4 regions of the Streptomyces sp. NPDC032721 genome follow, and region 3 is predicted to be linked to each of the others. Evidence: riboswitches for the same ligand, from Rfam matches in the RefSeq annotation. Region 3 holds a riboswitch; each other region holds the start of a gene.
What was found. A riboswitch is a leader RNA that binds a small molecule or an ion and turns the genes downstream of it on or off. The one in region 3 is predicted to bind cobalamin.
Positions count from the first base shown of each region.

Region 1: linked by a shared signal. The riboswitch ahead of ACZ5PB_RS30815 (CbtB domain-containing protein) and the one ahead of ACZ5PB_RS27745 (cobalamin biosynthesis protein) in region 3 are both predicted to bind cobalamin.
Region 2: linked by a shared signal. The riboswitch ahead of ACZ5PB_RS26550 (CoA-acylating methylmalonate-semialdehyde dehydrogenase) and the one ahead of ACZ5PB_RS27745 (cobalamin biosynthesis protein) in region 3 are both predicted to bind cobalamin.
Region 4: linked by a shared signal. The riboswitch ahead of ACZ5PB_RS32255 (ribonucleoside-diphosphate reductase subunit alpha) and the one ahead of ACZ5PB_RS27745 (cobalamin biosynthesis protein) in region 3 are both predicted to bind cobalamin.

Region 1 covers NZ_JBVIMX010000017.1:26,870-31,855, reverse strand. The annotation lists gene ACZ5PB_RS30830 (hypothetical protein) at 1-501, shown strand, start outside; gene ACZ5PB_RS30825 (class F sortase) at 554-1,240, shown strand; gene ACZ5PB_RS30820 (CbtA family protein) at 1,195-2,013, opposite strand; gene ACZ5PB_RS30815 (CbtB domain-containing protein) at 2,031-2,252, opposite strand; cobalamin riboswitch at 2,287-2,443, opposite strand; gene ACZ5PB_RS30810 (GAF and ANTAR domain-containing protein) at 2,756-3,538, opposite strand; gene ACZ5PB_RS30805 (GAF domain-containing protein) at 3,598-4,395, opposite strand; gene ACZ5PB_RS30800 (glycoside hydrolase family 6 protein) at 4,694-4,986, shown strand, end outside.
Region 2 covers NZ_JBVIMX010000013.1:94,529-99,514, reverse strand. The annotation lists gene ACZ5PB_RS26560 (enoyl-CoA hydratase/isomerase family protein) at 1-217, opposite strand, end outside; gene ACZ5PB_RS26555 (acyl-CoA dehydrogenase family protein) at 214-1,365, opposite strand; gene ACZ5PB_RS26550 (CoA-acylating methylmalonate-semialdehyde dehydrogenase) at 1,362-2,861, opposite strand; cobalamin riboswitch at 3,126-3,306, opposite strand; cobalamin riboswitch at 3,421-3,646, shown strand; gene metE (5-methyltetrahydropteroyltriglutamate--homocysteine S-methyltransferase) at 3,807-4,986, shown strand, end outside.
Region 3 covers NZ_JBVIMX010000014.1:58,287-63,272, forward strand. The annotation lists gene ACZ5PB_RS27725 (class II aldolase/adducin family protein) at 1-38, opposite strand, end outside; gene ACZ5PB_RS27730 (lysozyme) at 282-1,085, shown strand; gene ACZ5PB_RS27735 (inorganic phosphate transporter) at 1,243-2,523, shown strand; gene ACZ5PB_RS27740 (hypothetical protein) at 2,536-2,757, shown strand; cobalamin riboswitch at 2,864-3,013, shown strand; gene ACZ5PB_RS27745 (cobalamin biosynthesis protein) at 3,047-4,030, shown strand; gene ACZ5PB_RS27750 (cobyric acid synthase) at 4,027-4,986, shown strand, end outside.
Region 4 covers NZ_JBVIMX010000018.1:140,545-145,530, reverse strand. The annotation lists gene ACZ5PB_RS32270 (carbon starvation CstA family protein) at 1-2,046, shown strand, start outside; gene ACZ5PB_RS32265 (YbdD/YjiX family protein) at 2,043-2,261, shown strand; gene ACZ5PB_RS32260 (GNAT family N-acetyltransferase) at 2,376-2,876, shown strand; cobalamin riboswitch at 2,952-3,076, shown strand; gene ACZ5PB_RS32255 (ribonucleoside-diphosphate reductase subunit alpha) at 3,218-4,986, shown strand, end outside.

The DNA of each region.
Region 1 (4,986 bases), on a different contig from region 3:
GGCGCGGTACTCGCCGCGGTACTCGTGCCCGTACCCGCCGCCCTCGCGGACAACGAGGAACAGCACGGCAACGTCACCGTCACCCCGTCCACCATCGCCGCAGGCGGGGAGGTGGACCTGCGCGTCAGCGTGTGCGGCGGCAAGAAGGCGATCGGCACCTCCGAGGCCTTCTCCTCGCCCGCCCACTTCAGCCCGGCCGCCGACGGCGGACTCTTCGCCGAGGCGCACATCCGCTCCGACGCCCAGGGCCGCGACTACGGCATCACCGTCAAGTGCGAGGACGGGGCCGGCAACGCCAGCGGCAACGTCACCGTCGTCCACCGCAGGGTCGATCCCACCGCTCCCGTCCGCGCGGGCGGCGGCGGCACCGCCCTGGCCGCCGAGACCGACGGCCCCGGCACCCCGCACACCCTGATCGGCCTCGGCCTCGCGGGTGTCGCCGCCGTCGCCATCGCCGGACGTTCGGTCCGCCGCCGCCGGAGCGGCGCCTCCGCCGACTGAAGCGCGACAGGCACGATCGCGACCGGGAAACAGGGCTGGGAGAGGAGCGGACATGAGCGATGACCACGCGTCCGGCAAGGGCCGGATGCTCACCGGCGTCGCCTGGGCGGTACTGCTCCTCGGACTGTGGCTGTGGGGCCGCGACCTCACCGACGGGCCGGGCGGCATATCCGCCCCGACCACCGGTGACGTGGCCGCGGTGGGACGCCCGCTGCTGCAGATCGAACTGCCCGAGGCACACGAACCGGTGGCCGGAGTGAAGCCCCGGCGGGTGGAGATCCCGTCGCTCGGCATCGCCGCCCCCGTCGTCCCCCGGGGTCTCGACGCCTCGGGCGCCGTGGACCCGCCGCCGTACGAACAGCCCACCACCGTCGGCTGGTTCGGCGACGGCACCCGCCCCGGAGCGAGCGGCACGGCCCTGCTGGTGGGGCACGTCGACACCAAGAGCAAGCCCGCGGTCTTCTACGGGCTCAGCTCGGCCCGCCCCGGCGAGCAGATCAAGGTCACCGGAGCGGACGGCTCCGTCACCGAGTTCACCATCGACGACGTCCAGGTCTTCAGCCGGGAGAAGTTCGACGCGAAGAAGGTGTACGGAGCCCGCGAGGACGGACGCGCGGAACTGCGCCTGATCACCTGCGGCGGTACGTACGACCACGAAGCCCGCGCCTACACGGCCAACGTGGTCGTCTCCGCCTACTTGACCGGCGCCACCGAAGCGCCCGCCGCCGCCAAGTCCTGAGCGGAGGCAGGGGACTTCGCCCGCTCGGCGGCCCGCGCCGCGGCCCGCAGGCCCAGCCCGCCGAACACCGCCGCGAACACCGCCCACAGCAGCAGCTGCGAGCCCAGCGACAGCACCCGGAAGTCCCACAACAGCGTGGCCGGTACGGGGACTTCGTCCGGATTGCCGGGCAGCAGGAACATCACGGCGAGGGTGGCGGCCCCGGTCAGGAACACCGCCCCGTGCCGCAGCGGCTCCGCGCGGCCGGCCAGCCGTACGTACAACTGCCACGCCAGGACCATGCCGAGGATGCCGATGACCACCGCGGCCACCCACAGCGCCTGCCGGTTGGCCACCGTCGAGGAGTCACCGACCCCGGGCGGCGCCGCCGGGTAGCGCAGCCCCGGCAGCAGGGCGACGGCCACGAAAGCCGCCGCGCAGAAGGCGAGCGCACGCGGCCACGCCCGTACCAGGAAGCCGGTACGGCGGTGGACCAGCGCGTACGCCACCGCGAACAGCGCACCGAGCGCGAGCCCGGCGATCACCGCCGTGACAACCAGGCCGAAGTGCTGGGCCGAGCGGGAGAACAGCTCCTCGTGCCCCTGGGTGGCACCGGCGGCCGCGCCGTGGGCGTGCTCGGCGGCCTCCTCCTTCGCCGAGCGGGCCTCTTCGAGGACGATCGCCCGGTCCATCAGCGGCTCGGCGAGCAGCAGGGAGAACAGGCCGGTGGCAAGACCGGCCGCCCCGCCGGCCGCGAGCGCGCGGCCGAGCAGGGGAAGTATGGGGTTGTTCATGGTGCGTACGGCCCCGATCAGTGGCAAGGGGCACCGAAGAGGTGCCGGCCGTCGTGCGAGAACTCGTGCAGGTAGTCGCCGGTCGCGGAGATGATCTGGCCGTTGTCCATGAACACGGCGTAGAGCGCGACGAGGGCGATGATCGCCGCGGCGGCCAGGATCAGCAGGTCGCGGGTACGGGTGGTCGCGGACGCGAGCGACGCCGACTGGTCGGCGGCCTGCGGGACATGCGTAGACATGCGGGGGAGCCTCCTTCTGGGGTTTCCACGCCCCATGGCAGGAGGACGACGGGTCAGTTCCTGGCTTCCGCACCCGGGCAGGTGTGGTCACAGTGGCGGGACCGCCCCGGAATCGCACCGGAGTTCCTGTTCGCCGTCGCCTCGAATTGTGGAGTTGTCCTGGGGAGAGTCCCAGTCTGGCGGTGCACTGTCAATGCCGCACAGAGGGGCGGGGTGAGGCGGGGGAGGGGCGCGTGGGTGCACCTGGCCCGGTCGGCCGCTCGCTCCCCCCGGAGCCGCCGACCGGGCTGGTCCTCGACCGCACGCGCACGGACTGCGGGAGAAGCCCGGCGTCTGTGCGGGAGGTTCTTGGAGTGCCAACTCGGCTCTGGTGGCCGGGGGCTGGGGCCTACGAACACTGTAGAACGGCCAAGCGCCGTTCTCCATAGGGTAATTGACGCAAAGTCACAGCAAAGTCGCGCCGGGTGTCCTCTCTCGTGTCAACCGTGTCGACGGAAACCCCCTCACTTCGCTCTCATCCCCTCTTCCCCCGGCCCCGGCTCTCGGCTCTCGACAAGGACCGCCGCCGCGGAAAGGCTTCCCCGGACCAGTTCGGTGGCGATCTCCGACACCGGCCGCCGGGTACGGACCGAATGGGCCCGCAGCGCGTCGAACGCCTCGTCCACCGAGATCCCCCACTGCTCCGCCACCATCCCCTTGGCCTGGTCGAGGCGCATCCGGCCGGAGAGCGCCGACTGGAGCTGCCCGGCGACCAGCTCGTCGTGGTGCAGGGTGCGCTGCTGGAGGACGCCGAGGGTCGAGGTGTCCGCCAGCGCCTGGGCCAGCGCCAGGTCGTGCGCGCCGGGGACGGCACCCGGGTCGCAGACGAAGAGGTTCAGCGCGCCGATGACCGTCTCGCGGCTGCGCAGCGGGACCGCGTACGTGGACAGGAAGCCGTACGCGGCGGCGCGCGGCGCGAAGACCGGCCAGCGCTCCCGTACCGCCGGATCGTCCAGCGCGAGCGGCCCGACCGGGCCACGGCTGCGGAAGGAGTCCTGGCAGGGCCCCTCCAGGTACTGCATCTCCAGCAGGTCGAACAGCTGGGCGCGTTCGTCGGAGGTGGCCACGCACTGGAGCTGGCCGCGCTGGTCGACCAGCATCAGCCCGGCAGCGGACACATCGAGGAGCTCGACGCACCTGGCCGCCGACCACTGGAGGAAGTCGATCACCTCGAAGTCGTCGACCAGGGTGTCGGCGAGCTCGACGAAGGCCGTCGCGATCTTCTGTTCGCGCCGGGAGCTGTCCATGCGTTGTCACCCACATCTGTCGTGCCGTCGGGGGGCCCGCGCGAGGCGCTGCCACTGGATCATCGTGCCTGTTCCGTGCCGTCTCCGTCATGCAGGGCCCCGTCGGGGGTGAAGAGCAGGCGCCGTGCCACCACGTCCCCCGCCACCTCCAGGATGGGCCGCTCGGCGGCGTACGCGTACGCACGCAGCCGGGCCAGTGCCGCCGCCGGGGGCACCCCCAGCCGTACCGCGATCATGCCGGTCGCCTGGTGCACCTCCGCACGGTAGAGCGCCGCGTCCTGCGCGAGCCAGCCGCCGGGGCCGGGAACCGCGGAAGCTGTGGGAGCCGTGGGAGCCGTGGGATCCGTGCGGGCCCCGGCCGGCAGCCGCCCGCCCGGGCCGCTGCCCAGCAGGGTCAGGGTCAGGGCGTCGGCGAGCACCAGCACGTCGGTCAGCGCCTCGCCGGACAGCGGCCCCGGCTCTTCCCGGTGACAGGTCAGGACCCCCACCAGGATCGCGCCGATCTGCAGCGGCAGGGAGAACACCGCCCGCAGCCCGGACTTCTGCGCGGCCGGCAGGAACCCCGGCCAGCGCTCCCTGGGGACCTCCGCCAGATCGCTCTCCAGGACCAGCCGCCCGGTGTGCAGGCAGTCCGGCCCCGGCCCCTCGCCCAGGGTGAACTGGAGATCCTCCAGACCGGCGGCGCACCGGCCGGAGAACCACACGGGCTCGCCCCGCAGCTCCTCGTCGGCGAGGGTGACGGCCAGCCCGTCCACTCCCAGGATCTCGGCGCAGCGGCGGGCGAAGGACTCGTCGAGTCCGGCGGTGCGGCGTACCGCCAGCTCGTCGAGCAGGGCGGTCATACGGGCGGTGACCACGCCCCTCCTCCTGAGGGTTTCCGACGAGTTCCGCAGGGCCCCCGGAGGGACACCCGTGAAGAGGTCCGAAGAGTCCTGCGAAGTACCCGGCGGAAGGCCGCCAGGAGTGCTTCATCGTAGCCGGGTGCCCCCAAAGAGGCAGGTTGAACGCGGTGCAACAGCTTCTCGACGAAGCGGGCGCACCTACTGACGGCGAAGCCCCATGTGTCAGGATGGATTCGCCCGGTTGTGTCCGGGCAGGGGCGCCTGGGGGGTTGCCTCGGCCTTCTTTTCCATTCAGGCGCCCAAGGGGGAGTCGATGTACGGCAGTTACAGCGGACGTGTGCGAGCACTGGGAGCGGTCGCGGTGGGGTCCGCTCTGCTGCTCACCGGCTGCTCCTCGGACGGAGGGGGCAGCGGCGGTACGAGCGGGGGATCGGGAGGCAACCCGCCGGTGTCCCAACAGCCCAAGGGTGACGATCCGTTCTGGGTCAATCCGGACTCCAAGGCGGCCAAGGCGCTCGCCGAGGAGAGCGACAGCGCCAAGAAGGAACTGATCCGGAAGATCGCCCAGCAGCCGTCCGGCGAATGGCTGATCCCGGAGAACGCCAA
Region 2 (4,986 bases), on a different contig from region 3:
GTTCGCCTGCGCCGCTGAGGGTCACCACCTGTACGGCGGGGTCGTGTTCCCAGGCGGTCAGCGCCTCGTCGATGGCCCGCACCATGGCGTGGTTGAGGGCGTTGAGTGCCTTCGGCCGGTTGAGCACCAGGTGGGCCGCCCGCCCCTCGGTACGGAGAAGGACCTCGTCGGCGGGATTCCGGACAGGGTTCTGGGCGGGGTTCTCGGCACCGGTCATCGCAGTGCCCCCGTCAGCCCTCGGGCGACGATGACGCGCATGATCTCGTTGGTCCCTTCCAAGATCTGGTGCACTCGGAGGTCGCGGACGATCTTCTCGATGCCGTACTCGCTCAAGTAGCCGTATCCGCCGTGGAGTTGGAGCGCCCGGTCGGCGACCGAGTAGCCCGTGTCGGTGGCGAAGCGCTTGGCCATCGCGCACAGCTCCGCGGCCTTCGGATCGGCCGCGTCGAGTGCGGCGGCGGCCTGCCGGAGCAGGGCCCGGGCGGCGGCCAGTTCGGTGGCCATGTCGGCGAGCCGGAACTGCAGGGCCTGGGCGTCAAGCAGCCGGGCCCCGAAGGCCTCCCGGTCGGCGAGGTGGGCGAGGCTGCGGTTCAGGGCGCTCTGCGCGCCGCCCAGGGAGCAGGCGGCGATGCCGAGCCGGCCGCCGTTCAGTCCGCCCATGGCGATGCGGAACCCGTTGCCCTCGCCGCCGAGCAGCCGGTCGGCGGGCAGCCGTACGCCGTCGAGGACGACCTGGCGGGTGGGCTGGGCGTTCCAGCCCATCTTCTGTTCGTTGGCGCCGAAGGAGACCCCGGGGTCGTCGCGTTCGACGACGAACGCGGAGATCCCGCGCGGCCCCGCCTCCCCCGTCCTGGCCATGACCACGTACACCCCGGCGGTTCCGGCACCGGAGATGAACTGCTTGACGCCGGTCAGGACGTAGTGGTCGCCGTCCCGGTCGGCGCGCGTGCGCAGGGCGCCCGCGTCCGAGCCCGCGCCCGGTTCGGTGAGGCAGTAGCTGCCCAGCGTGTCGGCCGCGCACAGGCCCGGCAGCCAGCGGCGGCGCTGCGCCGCGTCGCCGTGGCGGTCGATCATCGAGGCGACCATGTTGTGGATGGAGAGGTATCCGGCGATGGACGGGCAGCCGGTGGCCAGCGTCTCGAAGACGAGGACGCCGTCGGCCCGGCTGAGCCCGGAGCCGCCGTGCTCCTCGCGTACGTAAACTCCGCCGAGGCCGAGACCCGCGGCCTTGCGGATCACCTCGACGGGGAAGTACTTGTCCTGGTCCCAGGCGACGGCGTGCGGGGCGAGCTGCTCCTGTGCGAAGTCGAGGGTGACCTCGGCCAGGGCGAGCTGGTCCTCGGTGAGCAGGGTCACGGCGCTCATCCCATCGTCGGGATGGTGAAGCTCGCGCCCTCCTTGACCCCGGAGGGCCAGCGCGAGGTGACGGTCTTGGTACGGGTGAGGAAGCGGACGGAGTCGGGGCCGTGCTGGTTGAGGTCGCCGAAGCCGGACCGCTTCCAGCCGCCGAAGGTGTGGTACGCGACGGGCACCGGGACGGGGACGTTGACGCCGACCATGCCGGTGTTGACGCGGCGGGTGAAGTCGCGGGCGGTGTCCCCGTCGCGGGTGAAGATCGCGACGCCGTTGCCGTACGGGTGCTCGCTGGGCAGCCGTAGCGCCTCCTCGTAGTCGGCGGCCCGTACGACGCACAGCACGGGGCCGAAGATCTCCTCCCGGTAGATCCGCATCGAGGGGGTGACCCGGTCGAAGAGGGTGGCCCCGGCGAAGAAGCCGTTCTCGTGTCCCGGCAGGGTGAAGCCCCGTCCGTCCACGACGAGTTCGGCGCCCTCGACGTCCCCGATGCCCACGTAGCGGTTGACCCGGTCCAGGGCGTCCCGGCTGACGAGGGGGCCGAAGTCGGCGTCCGGGTCGTCGGAGGTGCCGATGCGCAGGGCGGCGATGCGTTCCCTGAGCTTGATCACCAGTGCGTCGGCCGTCTCCTCCCCGACGGGTACGGCGACGGAGATCGCCATGCAGCGTTCGCCCGCCGAGCCGTAGCCCGCGCCGATGAGGGCGTCCGCGGCCTGGTCGAGGTCGGCGTCGGGCATCACGATCAGGTGGTTCTTGGCGCCGCCGAAGCACTGGGCGCGCTTTCCGCGGGCGGCGGCGGTGGCGTAGAGGTGCGCGGCGACCGGGGTGGAGCCGACGAAGCCGATGGCCTGTACGCGCGGGTCGTCCAGGAGGGTGTCGACGGCTTCCTTGCCGCCGTTGACCACGTTGAGCACCCCGGGCGGCAGTCCCGCTTCCAGGAACAGTTCGGCCAGCCGCAGCGGTACGGAGGGGTCGCGCTCGGAGGGCTTGAGGACGAAGGCGTTGCCGCAGGCCAGTGCCGGGGCGGCCTGCCACAGCGGGATCATCGCGGGGAAGTTGAAGGGGGTGATCCCGGCGACCACGCCGAGCGGTGAGCGCAGCGAGTGGACGTCGATACCGGTTCCGGCGTTGTCGGTGAACTCGCCCTTGAGGAGGTGCGGGATCCCGGCGGCGAACTCCACCACCTCCAGGCCGCGTTGGAGGTCGCCGTGGGCGTCGGCGACGGTCTTGCCGTGTTCGGCGGACAGCAGTCGGGCCAGCGACTCGCGTTCCTCCTCGACGAGTTGGAGGAAGCGGAGCAGGACGCGGGCGCGCCGCTGCGGGTTCCACTGCCCCCAGTCCTGCTGGGCCTTCTCGGCGTCGGTGATCGCCGCCTCGGTGTCGGCGCGTCCGGCCAGGGGGACCTTGGCCTGGACGGTGCCGGTGTTCGGGTCGTACACGTCGGCGAAGAGGCCGGACGTGCCGACGGTGTGCTTGCCGCCGATGAAGTGGGTGAGCTCGCGGACCATCGAAGCCTGCTCTCGTCAGGTTCAGCTGGGGATCCGAGGAAGGCGCGGCGGGGCGCGGGGCACACCGGTCGGGGTGTGCTGCGCACCGGTCGGGGTGCGTCGCGCAGGGTCCGCCGCGGGACAGGGGAAGGCGGCCGGGATACCGGAATGCCTTCGTCGAGTCACGAACGCGGGGGCAGGGCCTCGCAGTTCGGGTACTCCGCCGGATCACCTGGGCCGTGGTCACGTACCGGTGCCATGCGTGTCTGCTCCATCCTCGTGGAAAACACGGAACACCCCGTGGCCGGTATCCTGGCTCCCGGATCGACGCGCGTTCTCCGGCCTTCCCGACGGATGGGTTTCCGTCAGTGGCCTGTCCTGCTGGAAGAACACACTCCCCAGTCACAGTGGCGGGACCGCGCCGGATTCACACCGGCTTCCCTGCACCGCGGGCTTGTCACGAACATATAGTTGGACGTCCTAGTAAGTCCACCCCCACCTCGACCCCCACCTCCGCCGCACCTCGCCCCGCCACCGTCCCCGCCCCTGCCGGTGGTGACGGCAGGGGGCTTTGCCGCCTAGTGTGTCCCGTGCAGCTGGTTCGCCCTGCCCGCCAGGTAGACGCGTCGTAAGAGGGAACCCGGTGGGAATCCGGGACTGCCCCGCAGCGGTGAGTGGGAACGACAGCCGTCATACGCACTGGGTCCGGTCGGACCTGGGAAGCGACGGTCAGTAGGAATCCGCCGGAGGAGACCCCGGTGGGTGTGCCCGCGAGTCCGAAGACCTGCCCGTTGCCCGTACGCGACCCCTCGCGTGCGGATATTCCGGTGACCTCGTGGGCGGGTCGGCGTACACATCAGGCGGAAGTGCCGCGCCCGTCGCGCGCGTTCGGCTCCGCCCGGTTCCGTCACCCCTTCGCGCCTCATCACCGGGATTCTCAGGAGTCATCTCGCGAAGGAGATTTCCGTGACATCGAAGTCCGCAGCCGCGGCAGCACGCGCCACCGTGTACGGCTACCCCCGCCAGGGCCAGGGCCGGGAGCTCAAGAAGGCGGTCGAGGGCTACTGGAAGGGCCGCGTCAGCGCGGAAGCCCTCCAGCGGACCGCGCGGGACCTGCGCCGCACGAACTGGCAGCAGTTGGCCGACGCCGGTATCCACGAGGTGCCCACCGGTGACTTCTCGTACTACGACCACGTACTGGACACCAGCGTCATGGTCGGCGCAGTCCCCGACCGGCACCGCGCCTCGGTCGACTCGGACGCGCTCGACGGCTACTTCGCCATGGCCCGCGGCAACCAGGACGTGGCGCCCCTGGAAATGACCAAGTGGTTCGACACCAACTACCACTATCTGGTACCCGAGTTGGGCCCCGGCACCGTTTTCACCGCCGACTCCACGAAGCAGGTCGCCGAGCTGAAGGAAGCCATCGCGCTCGGGCACACCGCCCGCCCCGTCCTGGTCGGCCCGGTCACCTATCTGCTGCTCGCCAAGCCCGCCCCCGGTGTCGCCGACGACTTCGAGCCGCTCACCTTGCTGGACCGGCTGCTGCCCGTGTACGCCGAGGTGCTGGCCGACCTGCGGGCCGCCGGGGCCGAGTGGGTGCAGCTGGACGAACCCGCCCTGGTCCAGGACCGCACCCCGGCCGAACTGAACGCCGCCGACCGCGCCTACCGCGACCTCGGCAACCTCACCGACCGGCCCCGACTCCTGGTCGCCTCCTACTTCGACCGGCTCGGCGACGCCCTCCCCGTGCTCGCCAAGGCTCCGGTCGAGGGCCTGGCGCTGGACTTCACCGACTCCGCCGCCGCCAACCTCGACGCCCTCGCCAGGGTCGGCGGACTGCCCGGAAAGCGCCTGGTCGCGGGCGTGGTCAACGGCCGCAACATCTGGATCAACGACTACGAGAAGTCCCTCGCCACGCTGGGCACGCTCCTGGGCCTGGCCGACCGGGTCGACGTCGCCGCCTCCTGCTCCCTGCTGCACGTACCGCTCGACGCCGCCGCCGAGCGTGACGTGGAGCCGCAGATCCTGCGCTGGCTGGCCTTCGCCAAGCAGAAGGCCACCGAGATCGTCACCCTGGCCAAGGGCCTGTCCCAGGGCACCGGCGCGATCTCCGCCGAGATCGCCGCCAACCGCGCCGACCTGG
Region 3 (4,986 bases):
CGGGTTCCGGGCGCCCCGGCACCGCCGGTCGTGCCCATTCCGGTCGTGCCCGTTCCGTACGCCGCGTCCGCCGCATCGCTCGTCATGGGCCGCATCCTGCCAGCCGGGCCCCGGACCCGGCCCGGCCCCGGCGCACTGTAGCCCGGAGGCAAAAGCTCCGTAAGCCCTCGGGCCCCTCGCCTCCCACCCGTGCCGGAATTGGCCGGAGATCGACCGGCTTCTGACGATCTTCCAGTAGCGTCTGCCCAGATTTGTCATGCACGTAGCCATCGGGGGGAAACATGGCCCGTGATCACAAACCGTCCCTTCACCACGCCTCGCGCCAGGCCCTGCGGCACGCCCGCGTCCGGGCCCGCGCACTGTCCGCCGCCGCGGGTGCCACCGCCGTACTGACCCTGGGGACGACGGTCCTCCTCGGCGGTACGGAGGCGGCCGCCGCGGCCAAGCCGCGCGGGCACGACGTCTCCAGCCACCAGAAGAACGTCGACTGGCGGAAGGCCAGGAAGAAGGGCGCGACCTTCGTCTACGTCAAGGCCACCGAGTCCCACACCTACCGCAACCCCTACTTCGGCCGGCAGTACAACGGTTCTCGCCGGGCCGGCATCGCGCGCGGCGCGTACCACTTCGCGCTGCCGCACCAGTCGTCCGGGCGGACCCAGGCGTCCTTCTTCGTACGCAACGGAGGGGGCTGGCGGGCCGACGGGTGGACTCTGCCGCCGGCCGTCGACCTGGAGAACAACCCGTACGGCAAGACCAACGGGAAGAACCGCTGCTACGGGCTGAAGCCGGACCGGATGGTGTCCTGGATCAGGTCCTTCAGCGACGAGGTGCGCCGCAGGACCGGGCGCCGCCCGGTCATCTACACGACCACCCTGTGGTGGAACGAGTGCACCGGGAAGAGCCGGGCGTTCGGCGGGAACCACGCGCTGTGGCTGGCGCGGTACAACTCCTCGCCCGGGCCGCTGCCGGCCGGCTGGTCGTACTGGACCTTCTGGCAGTTCAACAACGCCCGGGGTTCACTTCCGGGTGACCAGAATCTCTTCAACGGGTCGCTCGGGCGGCTGAGCGCGTTCACGCGCCGTTGACGACCCTTTGGTGGCCCGGCCCCGCTGCCGTTCCGGTGAGAACCGGAACGGCAGTGCCGCGTTCCGGGTCACCGCAACGCCCTTCCCAGTTCACCTTCCGTTCACTCGGGTTACCTACGTTCCAACAGCCACTGACCTCAAACGATTGCCTGGGTAAATGGAACACATCACGCTCCTTCTCGGAATCGTGATCGTGACCGCACTCGTGTTCGATTTCACGAACGGTTTCCACGACACTGCCAACGCGATGGCCACCACCATCTCGACCGGCGCACTCAAGCCCAAAACGGCGGTGGCCATGTCCGCCGTGCTGAACCTCGTTGGTGCCTTCCTCTCCGTCGAGGTCGCCAAGACGATCTCCGGTGGACTCATCAACGAGAGCGGCATCACCACGGAAGTGATCTTCGCGGCGCTCGTCGGCGCGATCCTCTGGAACCTGATGACCTGGCTGATCGGCCTGCCGTCCAGTTCCTCCCACGCACTCTTCGGCGGCCTCATCGGCGCCACCCTGATGTCGGTCGGCGCCTCCGGCGTCAACGGCAGCGTCGTCATCACCAAGGTGCTGCTGCCCGCGATCGCCGCGCCGATCGTGGCCGGTGCCGCCGCGTACCTCGCCACCAAGCTCACCTTCAAGCTGGCGGACAAGACCGACGAGAAGGCCACCGCCAAGGGCTACCGGGCCGGTCAGATCGCCTCCGCCGGTCTCGTCTCGCTCGCCCACGGCACCAACGACGCGCAGAAGACCATGGGTGTCATCACCCTGGCCCTGGTCACCGGCAACGTGCTGGCCCCCGGCGCGAACCCGCCGATGTGGGTCATCGTCTCGGCCGGTGTGGCCATCGCGCTGGGTACCTACCTCGGCGGCTGGCGCATCATCCGCACCATGGGCACCGGCCTCACCGACCTGAGGCCGCCGCAGGGCTTCGCCGCCCAGACCGGTGCGGCCACGGTCATCCTGGCCTCCTCGCACCTCGGCTTCTCGCTCTCCACCACCCAGGTCTGCTCCGGCTCCGTGATGGGCGCCGGTCTCGGCCGCAAGGGCGGCGTGGTCCGCTGGTCGACCGCGACCCGGATGTTCGTCGCCTGGGGTCTGACGCTGCCGGCCGCCGGACTGGTCGCCGCCGCCGCGGAGTTCCTCACCGGTCAGGGCACCTGGGGCGTCACCGCCGTGGCGATCCTGCTGGTGGGCGGCTCGGCCGTGATCTGGGCGCTGTCGCGCCGCAAGCCGGTCACCGCCGACGACCTCGACTCGACCGGCACCGCGCCCCAGGCAGCGGCCACCGGCGCCGCCGCCGAGCCCGCCGGTGTGGTCACCACGGCCATCGCGGCCGTCACCCCGCCGCCCGCCGGTGTGCTCACCACCGACGACATAAAGGCCACCCTCCACTCCCCCTCCGGGGCCTCCGCCGAACCGGCCCGCCCGGCCGCCTCGGTCTAAGGAAGCGACGACATGAACATCGACTGGGCAGCTCTCGGCACCGTCTTCGGCGTCAGCCTCGTGGCCACCGTCGGCCTGGTGGGCCTCTTCACCCTCGGCATCGTGGGCCTCTCCAAGCAGGAGGCGGCCGCCGCTTCCGGCGGCTCCGCGACCATGGCGCGCACCGGCGCGTACGCCTGCTTCGCGCTCTGCGCGGCGGCCGTCGCGTACGGGATCTTCCTGATCGTCGCCTGACGCACGCATCTCCCCCGGACCGCCCCGCGCCCCGTGCGCGGGGCGGTCCGTCGTGTGCGGGGCGGTGCTTCCGTGCGCCGCCTCCTGCAGGTCAACCCCAGGTTGACGGTTGTTCGCGGCGCATGGTGGACTGCCCGAGCCAATACGGCGGCATGGAGAGGAAGCCGGTGCGAATCCGGCGCGGTCCCGCCACTGTCACGTGCGACCTTTGGTCGTCACGAAGCCAGGAACTCCCAGCCGCTCGTCACGTCGAACCAGGGCGCGGACCCTGAGTGAGGACAACTTCGCCATGCCCGGCTGCGGTCCACGCGGTTCAGCTGTTTCGCCTGCCCATGTCTTCGCGTACGGTGCCGCCGCCGGCCTCCTCGGCGACCTGCTGCTCGGCGATCCGCGCCGGGGCCATCCGGTGGCCGCCTTCGGCCGTGCCGCCGGGGCCGTGGAGAAGGCCCTGTGGCGCGACGACCGGGGCCGGGGCGCCCTGCACACCCTCCTGTGCGTCGGCGGGGCCGCCGGGGCCGCCGCGCTCGCCGCGCGTGCCGTGCGCCGCTCCCCCGCCGCTTCCGTCGCCCTGACCGCCGCCGTCACGTGGTCCGTCGTCGGCGGTACGTCGCTGGGGCGCGAGGCCCGTGCGATCGGCGGGGCGCTGGCCGCCGGGGACCTCGACGTGGCCCGCGAGCGGCTGCCGCACCTGTGCGGGCGCGACCCGCAGGCCCTGGACGGGCAGCAGATGGCGCGTGCCGTGGTGGAGTCCGTCGCCGAGAACACCTCCGACGCCGTGGTGGGCGCGCTGGTGTGGGGGGCGGTCGGGGGCGTGCCGGGGCTGGTGGCGTTCCGCGCGGTGAACACCCTGGACGCGATGGTCGGGCACAGGTCGGCGCGCTACCGGCGCTACGGGTGGGCCTCGGCGCGGCTGGACGACGTGGCGGGCTGGCCGGGTGCCCGGCTGACGGCCGCGCTCGCGGTGCTCGCCGGGGAGGACCGGCGCGGTGCGCTGCGTGCCTGGCGTACGGACGCCGCGGCCCATCCGAGCCCCAACGCGGGCCCGGTCGAGGCCTCGTTCGCGGGTGCGCTGGGGGTGCGGCTCGGCGGGACGCTGTCGTACGCCGGGCGGGTGGAGCACCGGGCGGTGCTCAACGGGGCGGCGGGCCGGCCCGTCGCCACGGCGGACATCGAACGTGCGGTGCGGCTGTCGCGCCGGGTGGGTGTGCTGGCGCTGGCCGTGTGTGCGGCGGGGCGCGTGCTGGCGGGCCGAGTGAAGGGACGTACGTCATGAGCGGCGGTGGACTGCTGGTCGCGGGGACCACGTCGGACGCGGGCAAGAGCGTGGTCACGGCGGGGATCTGCCGGTGGCTGGTGCGGCAGGGGGTGAAGGTCGCCCCGTTCAAGGCGCAGAACATGTCGCTGAACTCGTTCGTGACCCGTGAGGGCGCGGAGATCGGGCGGGCGCAGGCGATGCAGGCGCAGGCGGCCAGGGTCGAGCCGACCGCGCTGATGAACCCCGTACTGCTGAAGCCGGGCAGCGACAGGTCCAGCCAGGTGGTGCTGCTCGGCAAGCCGGTGGGCGAGATGAGCGCGCGCGGCTTCTTCGGCACGGCGGGCGGCAAGGAGTACGGCAAGGGCGTCCAGGGCGGGCACCGCGAGGCGCTGCTCGGCACGGTCACCGAGTGCCTGGCGGAGTTGCGCGGCCAGTACGACGCGGTGATCTGCGAGGGCGCCGGGAGCCCCGCCGAGATCAATCTGCGGCGTACCGACATCGTGAACATGGGGATCGCGCGGGCCGCCGGCTTCCCGGTGGTCGTGGTCGGCGACATCGACCGGGGCGGGGTCTTCGCGTCGTTCTTCGGGACGACGGCGCTGCTGGCGAAGGAGGACCAGCGGCTGGTCGCGGGCTACTTGGTGAACAAGTTCCGGGGTGATGTGTCGCTGCTGGAGCCGGGCCTGGACATGCTCCAGGACCTCACCGGGCGCCGGACGTACGGGGTGCTGCCCTTCGCGCACGGGCTCGGCATCGACGAGGAGGACGGACTGCGGGTGTCGCTGCGCGGCGCCGTCCGCGAGTCCGTGGTGGCGCCGCCGGTCGGCGAGGACGTGCTGCGCGTCGCGGTGTGCGCGGTGCCGCTGATGTCGAACTTCACCGATGTGGACGCGCTGGCGGCCGAGCCGGGTGTGGTGGTGCGGTTCGTGGACCGGGCGGAGGAACTCGCCGACGCGGACCTCGTGGTCGTCCCG
Region 4 (4,986 bases), on a different contig from region 3:
GCCCTCGGCTCGTACGCCATCGCGTACCGCTTCTACTCGAAGTTCATCGCGAACCGGGTCCTGAAGGTCGACAAGACCCGGGCCACCCCGGCCGAACTGAACGACGACGGCGTGGACTTCCACCCCACCGACCGCCGCGTGCTCTTCGGCCACCACTTCGCGGCCATCGCGGGCGCCGGCCCGCTGGTCGGCCCCGTGCTGGCGGCGCAGATGGGTTATCTGCCGGGCACGATCTGGATCGTGGCGGGCGTGATCTTCGCGGGCGCCGTGCAGGACATGGTCACGCTGTTCTTCTCCACCCGGCGCAACGGCCGTTCGCTCGGCCAGATCGCCCGGGACGAGATCGGCCCCGTCGGCGGCGCCGCGGCTCTGATCGCCGTCTTCGCCATCATGATCATCCTGCTCGCGGTGCTCGCCCTGATCATCGTGAACGCGCTCGCCGAGTCCCCCTGGGGCGTCTTCTCCATCGGCATGACCATCCCGATCGCCCTGTTCATGGGCGTCTACCTGCGCAACCTGCGGCCCGGCCGGGTCACCGAGGTGTCGCTGATCGGTGTCGCGCTGCTGCTGCTCGCGATCGTCGCGGGCGGCTGGGTGGCCGAGTCCTCGTGGGCCGAGACGTTCACGCTGGAGCCGGGCACCCTGGTCATCTGGATGGTGATCTACGGGTTCCTGGCCTCCGTCCTGCCGGTGTGGCTGCTGCTGGCGCCGCGCGACTACCTGTCCACCTTCATGAAGATCGGCACGATCGGCCTGCTCGCGATCGGCGTGCTGATCGCGCTGCCGACGCTCAAGATGGACGGCCTCACCAAGTTCGCCACGAGCGGGACCGGGCCGGTCTTCGCGGGCTCGCTCTTCCCCTTCGTGTTCATCACCATCGCGTGCGGCGCGCTCTCCGGCTTCCACTCCCTGATCTCCTCGGGCACCACCCCGAAGATGATCCAGAAGGAGACCCAGATCCGGACGATCGGCTACGGCTCCATGCTGGTCGAGTCGTTCGTCGCGGTCATGGCACTGATCGCCGCCTGCATCATCGAACCCGGCCTCTACTTCGCGATCAACTCGCCCGCGGGCGTGGTCGGTGACACCGTGCAAGCGGCGTCCACGGCGGTCGGCAACCTAGGCTTCACCATCTCCCCGGCCGACCTCGCACAGGCCGCCAAGGACGTCGAGGAGGCCAGCCTGCTGCACCGCACGGGTGGTGCGCCCACCTTCGCGCTCGGCCTCTCCGAGATCTTCTCGGCGGCCTTCGGCGGCGCCGCGATGAAGGCCTTCTGGTACCACTTCGCCATCATGTTCGAGGCGCTGTTCATCCTGACGACGCTCGACGCGGGCACCCGGGTCGGCCGGTTCATGCTCCAGGACATGCTGGGCAACGTCTACAAGCCGTTCAAGAACGTAAGCTGGAAGCCCGGCGTCTGGATCGCCAGCGCGATCGTCGTCGTCGCCTGGGGGTACTTCCTGTGGGTCGGCGTGCACGACCCGCTCGGCGGCATCAACCAGCTCTTCCCGCTGTTCGGAATCGCCAACCAGCTCCTGGCCGCCGTCGCGCTCGCCGTCTGCACCACGCTCCTCATCAAGTCCGGGCGGCTCAAGTACGCCTGGGTGACGGCCGTTCCGCTGCTCTGGGACGTCGCGGTCACGCTCACCGCGAGCTGGCAGAAGATCTTCTCCGCCGATCCGAAGGTGGGCTTCTTCGCCCAGCGCGACGTCTACCAGACCGCCCTCGACAAGGGACTCGACAAGGTCGGACTCGCCAAGAACCGCGACCAGATGGAGACCATCGTCACCAACTCCACGGTGGACGGCATCCTTTCGATCCTCTTCGCCGTGCTGATCGTCGTGGTCCTCTTCGAGGCCTGCCGCGCCTGCCTGAAGGCGATCCGCAACCCGGCGGGCGTCACGCTCAGCGAAACCCCCTACGTCGAGTCGAAGATCGTCGCCCCCGCCTCGCTCATCGCCACCAAGGAGGAGAAGGCGGAGCTGGTCGCGGCCGGCATCGGCCCGGAGGGCAGGCCGCGCGAGGGCGGGGAGAAGAAGGCATGACCGCCACCGGCCGGACCGTGGCAGCGGTGCGCCACGGGCTGGGCCGACTGCGCTGGTACGTGCGCGAGGTGACCGGCGAAGCCGCGTACGACCGGTATGTCGCACACGCCAGAGCGCACGATCCGCACGCCCGGGTACTGACCCGCCGCGCCTTCGAACGCAAGCGCATGGACGCCCGCGAGGGCGACCCCAGGGAGGGCTTCCGCTGCTGCTGAGGCCCTGCCGCCGAGGCACCTCGCCGAGGCACCTCCCGCAAGGGTGAAGGCCCGGTGTTCCGCTCCGCGAAAACGGAGTGGGACACCGGGCCTTCGCGTTGCACACTCACCGGCATGGACATTCACATCCGGCCCGCCGACCCCGCCGAACACACCGAAGTGGGCGACATCACCGCCCGCGCCTACCTCGACGACGGCCTCCTCTCCGGGGGCACCCGGGACCCGTACCTCGACACGCTGCGCGACGCCGCCTCCCGGGCCGAGCAGGCGGAACTGCTCGTGGCCGTCGACTCCGAGGGGACCCTCATCGGCACCGTCACCTACGCACCCCAGGGCAGCCCCCTCCAGGACATCGCCTCCCCCGGCGAGGCCGAGTTCCGCATGCTGGCGGTCGCCCACGCGGGCCGCGGCCGCGGGGCGGGCGAGAGCCTCGTACGGGCCTGCATCGCCCGCGCACGGGCCGAGGAGGGGGTCGTACGGCTGGTGATGTCGACCCAGCCGACGATGCGCGGCGCACACCGGATCTATGAGCGGCTCGGCTTCGTACGGACACCCGAAAGGGACTGGGAACCGGTGCCCGGACTGGGGCTTTTGACGTACGTGAAGGGGCTCTAGCCCGCTTCCGCCCCTTCACCGCCACCGCACGCGACACAAGATGTGGTGGGTGCACCACGACGCACCCCCCACATGTATGCTCGTCTCGCTGTCGTCGCAGGGGAATCCGGTGCGAATCCGGAACTGTCCCGCAACGGTGTGTCATGTGCGCTTTTGCGCACCGTCAAAGTCCGAGGACCTGCCGACAGCGAGTCCGGCTCGACCGATCCGGACACCGATACGTCCGGGCCTCGCGGTAGGGCCAGTGGACGCCAGGTGACGCGTGCCCCTTTCCGGGGTCCCGTGCGCCCGTGCGCCCTCTTCCCCCGCAGGCGCGGCGCCGAGCGAGGGAGAGCCCCCACGTGACCATCGCGCCAGTCGACCCGGCCACCGCCGAGCAGAGTCAGCACCTCGGCCAGGACCAGCAGGACGCCCCCGGCACCGCCCTCCTGCGCACCCTGACCGACCTCACCGCCGACCTCACCGACACCGACCCCGGCCGGGTCGCCGCCGCCGCCCTGCGCGGGCGCAACGCACGCTCGGACGCCGCCGAACTCCGCGAGCTCGCCACCGAGTCCGCCGCCGGACTCATCTCCGAGGACCCGGCGTACTCCCGCCTCGCCGCCCGCCTCCTCGCCCGTACGATCCGGGACGAAGCAGCCACCCAGGGCGTCGGCTGCTTCTCCGAGTCCGTCGCCGTCGGCCACCGCGAAGGGCTCATCGCGGACCGTACGGCCGACTTCGTCGCGAAGCACGCGGCGGCCCTCGACGAGCTGGTCGACCTCGACGGCGACGACCGCTTCGAGTACTTCGGCCTGCGCACGGTCTACAGCCGCTACCTGCTCCGGCACCCCCTCACCCGCCAGGTCATCGAGACCCCGCAGCACTTCATGCTGCGGGTGGCCTCCGGCCTCGCCGAGGACGACAGCGAGCGGGCTCTCGCCGAGGTCGCCTCGCTCTACCGGCTGATGAGCCGTCTGGACTACCTCCCCTCCTCCCCCACTCTCTTCAACTCCGGCACCCGCCACCCCCAGATGTCGTCCTGCTACCTCCTCGACTCCCCGATGGACGAGCTGGACTCGATCTACGACCGCTACCACCAGGTCGCGCGCCTCTCCAAGCACGCGGGCGGCATCGGTCTCTCGTACTCGCGCATCCGCGCCCGCGGCTCCCTGATCCGCGGCACCAACGGCCACTCCAACGGCATCGTGCCGTTCCTGAAGACGCTCGACGCCTCCGTCGCGGCCGTCAACCAGGGCGGTCGCCGCAAGGGTGCGGCAGCCGTCTACCTGGAGACCTGGCACGCGGACATCGAGGAGTTCCTGGAGCTCCGCGACAACACCGGCGAGGACGCCCGCCGCACCCACAACCTGAACCTCGCCCACTGGATCCCGGACGAGTTCATGCGCCGCGTGGACCAGGACGGCCAGTGGTCGCTCTTCTCCCCCGCCGACGTCCCCGAGCTCGTCGACCTGTGGGGCGACGACTTCGACGCCGCCTACCGCAAGGCCGAAGCCGCGGGCCTGGCCAAGAAGTCCATGCCGGCCCGTGAGCTGTACGGCCGCATGATGCGCACCCTCGCGCAGACCGGCAACGGCTGGATGACCTTCAAGGACGCCTCCAACCGCACCGCCAACCAGACGGCGGAGCCGGGCCACACGGTCCACTCCTCCAACCTCTGCACCGAGATCCTTGAGGTCACCAACGACGGCGAGACGGCCGTCTGCAACCTCGGCTCGGTCAACCTGGGCGCCTTCGTCGACACCGCGGCCCGCGACATCGACTGGGACCGCCTGGACGAGACCGTCCGCACGGCCGTCACCTTCCTCGACCGGGTCGTCGACATCAACTTCTACCCGACCGAGCAGGCCGGGAACTCCAACTCCAAGTGGCGCCCGGTGGGCCTGGGTGCCATGGGCCTCCAGGACGTCTTCTTTCAGCTGAAGCTGCCCTTCGACTCCGCCGAGGCCGCGGCCCTCTCCACCCGTATCGCCGAACGCATCATGCTCGCCGCGTACGAGGCGTCCTGCGACCTCGCCGAGCGCTCGGGCCCGCTCCCCGCCTGGGAGAAGACCCGCACCGCCCGGGGCGTACTGCACCCCGACCACTACGGCGTCCAGGCCACCTGGCC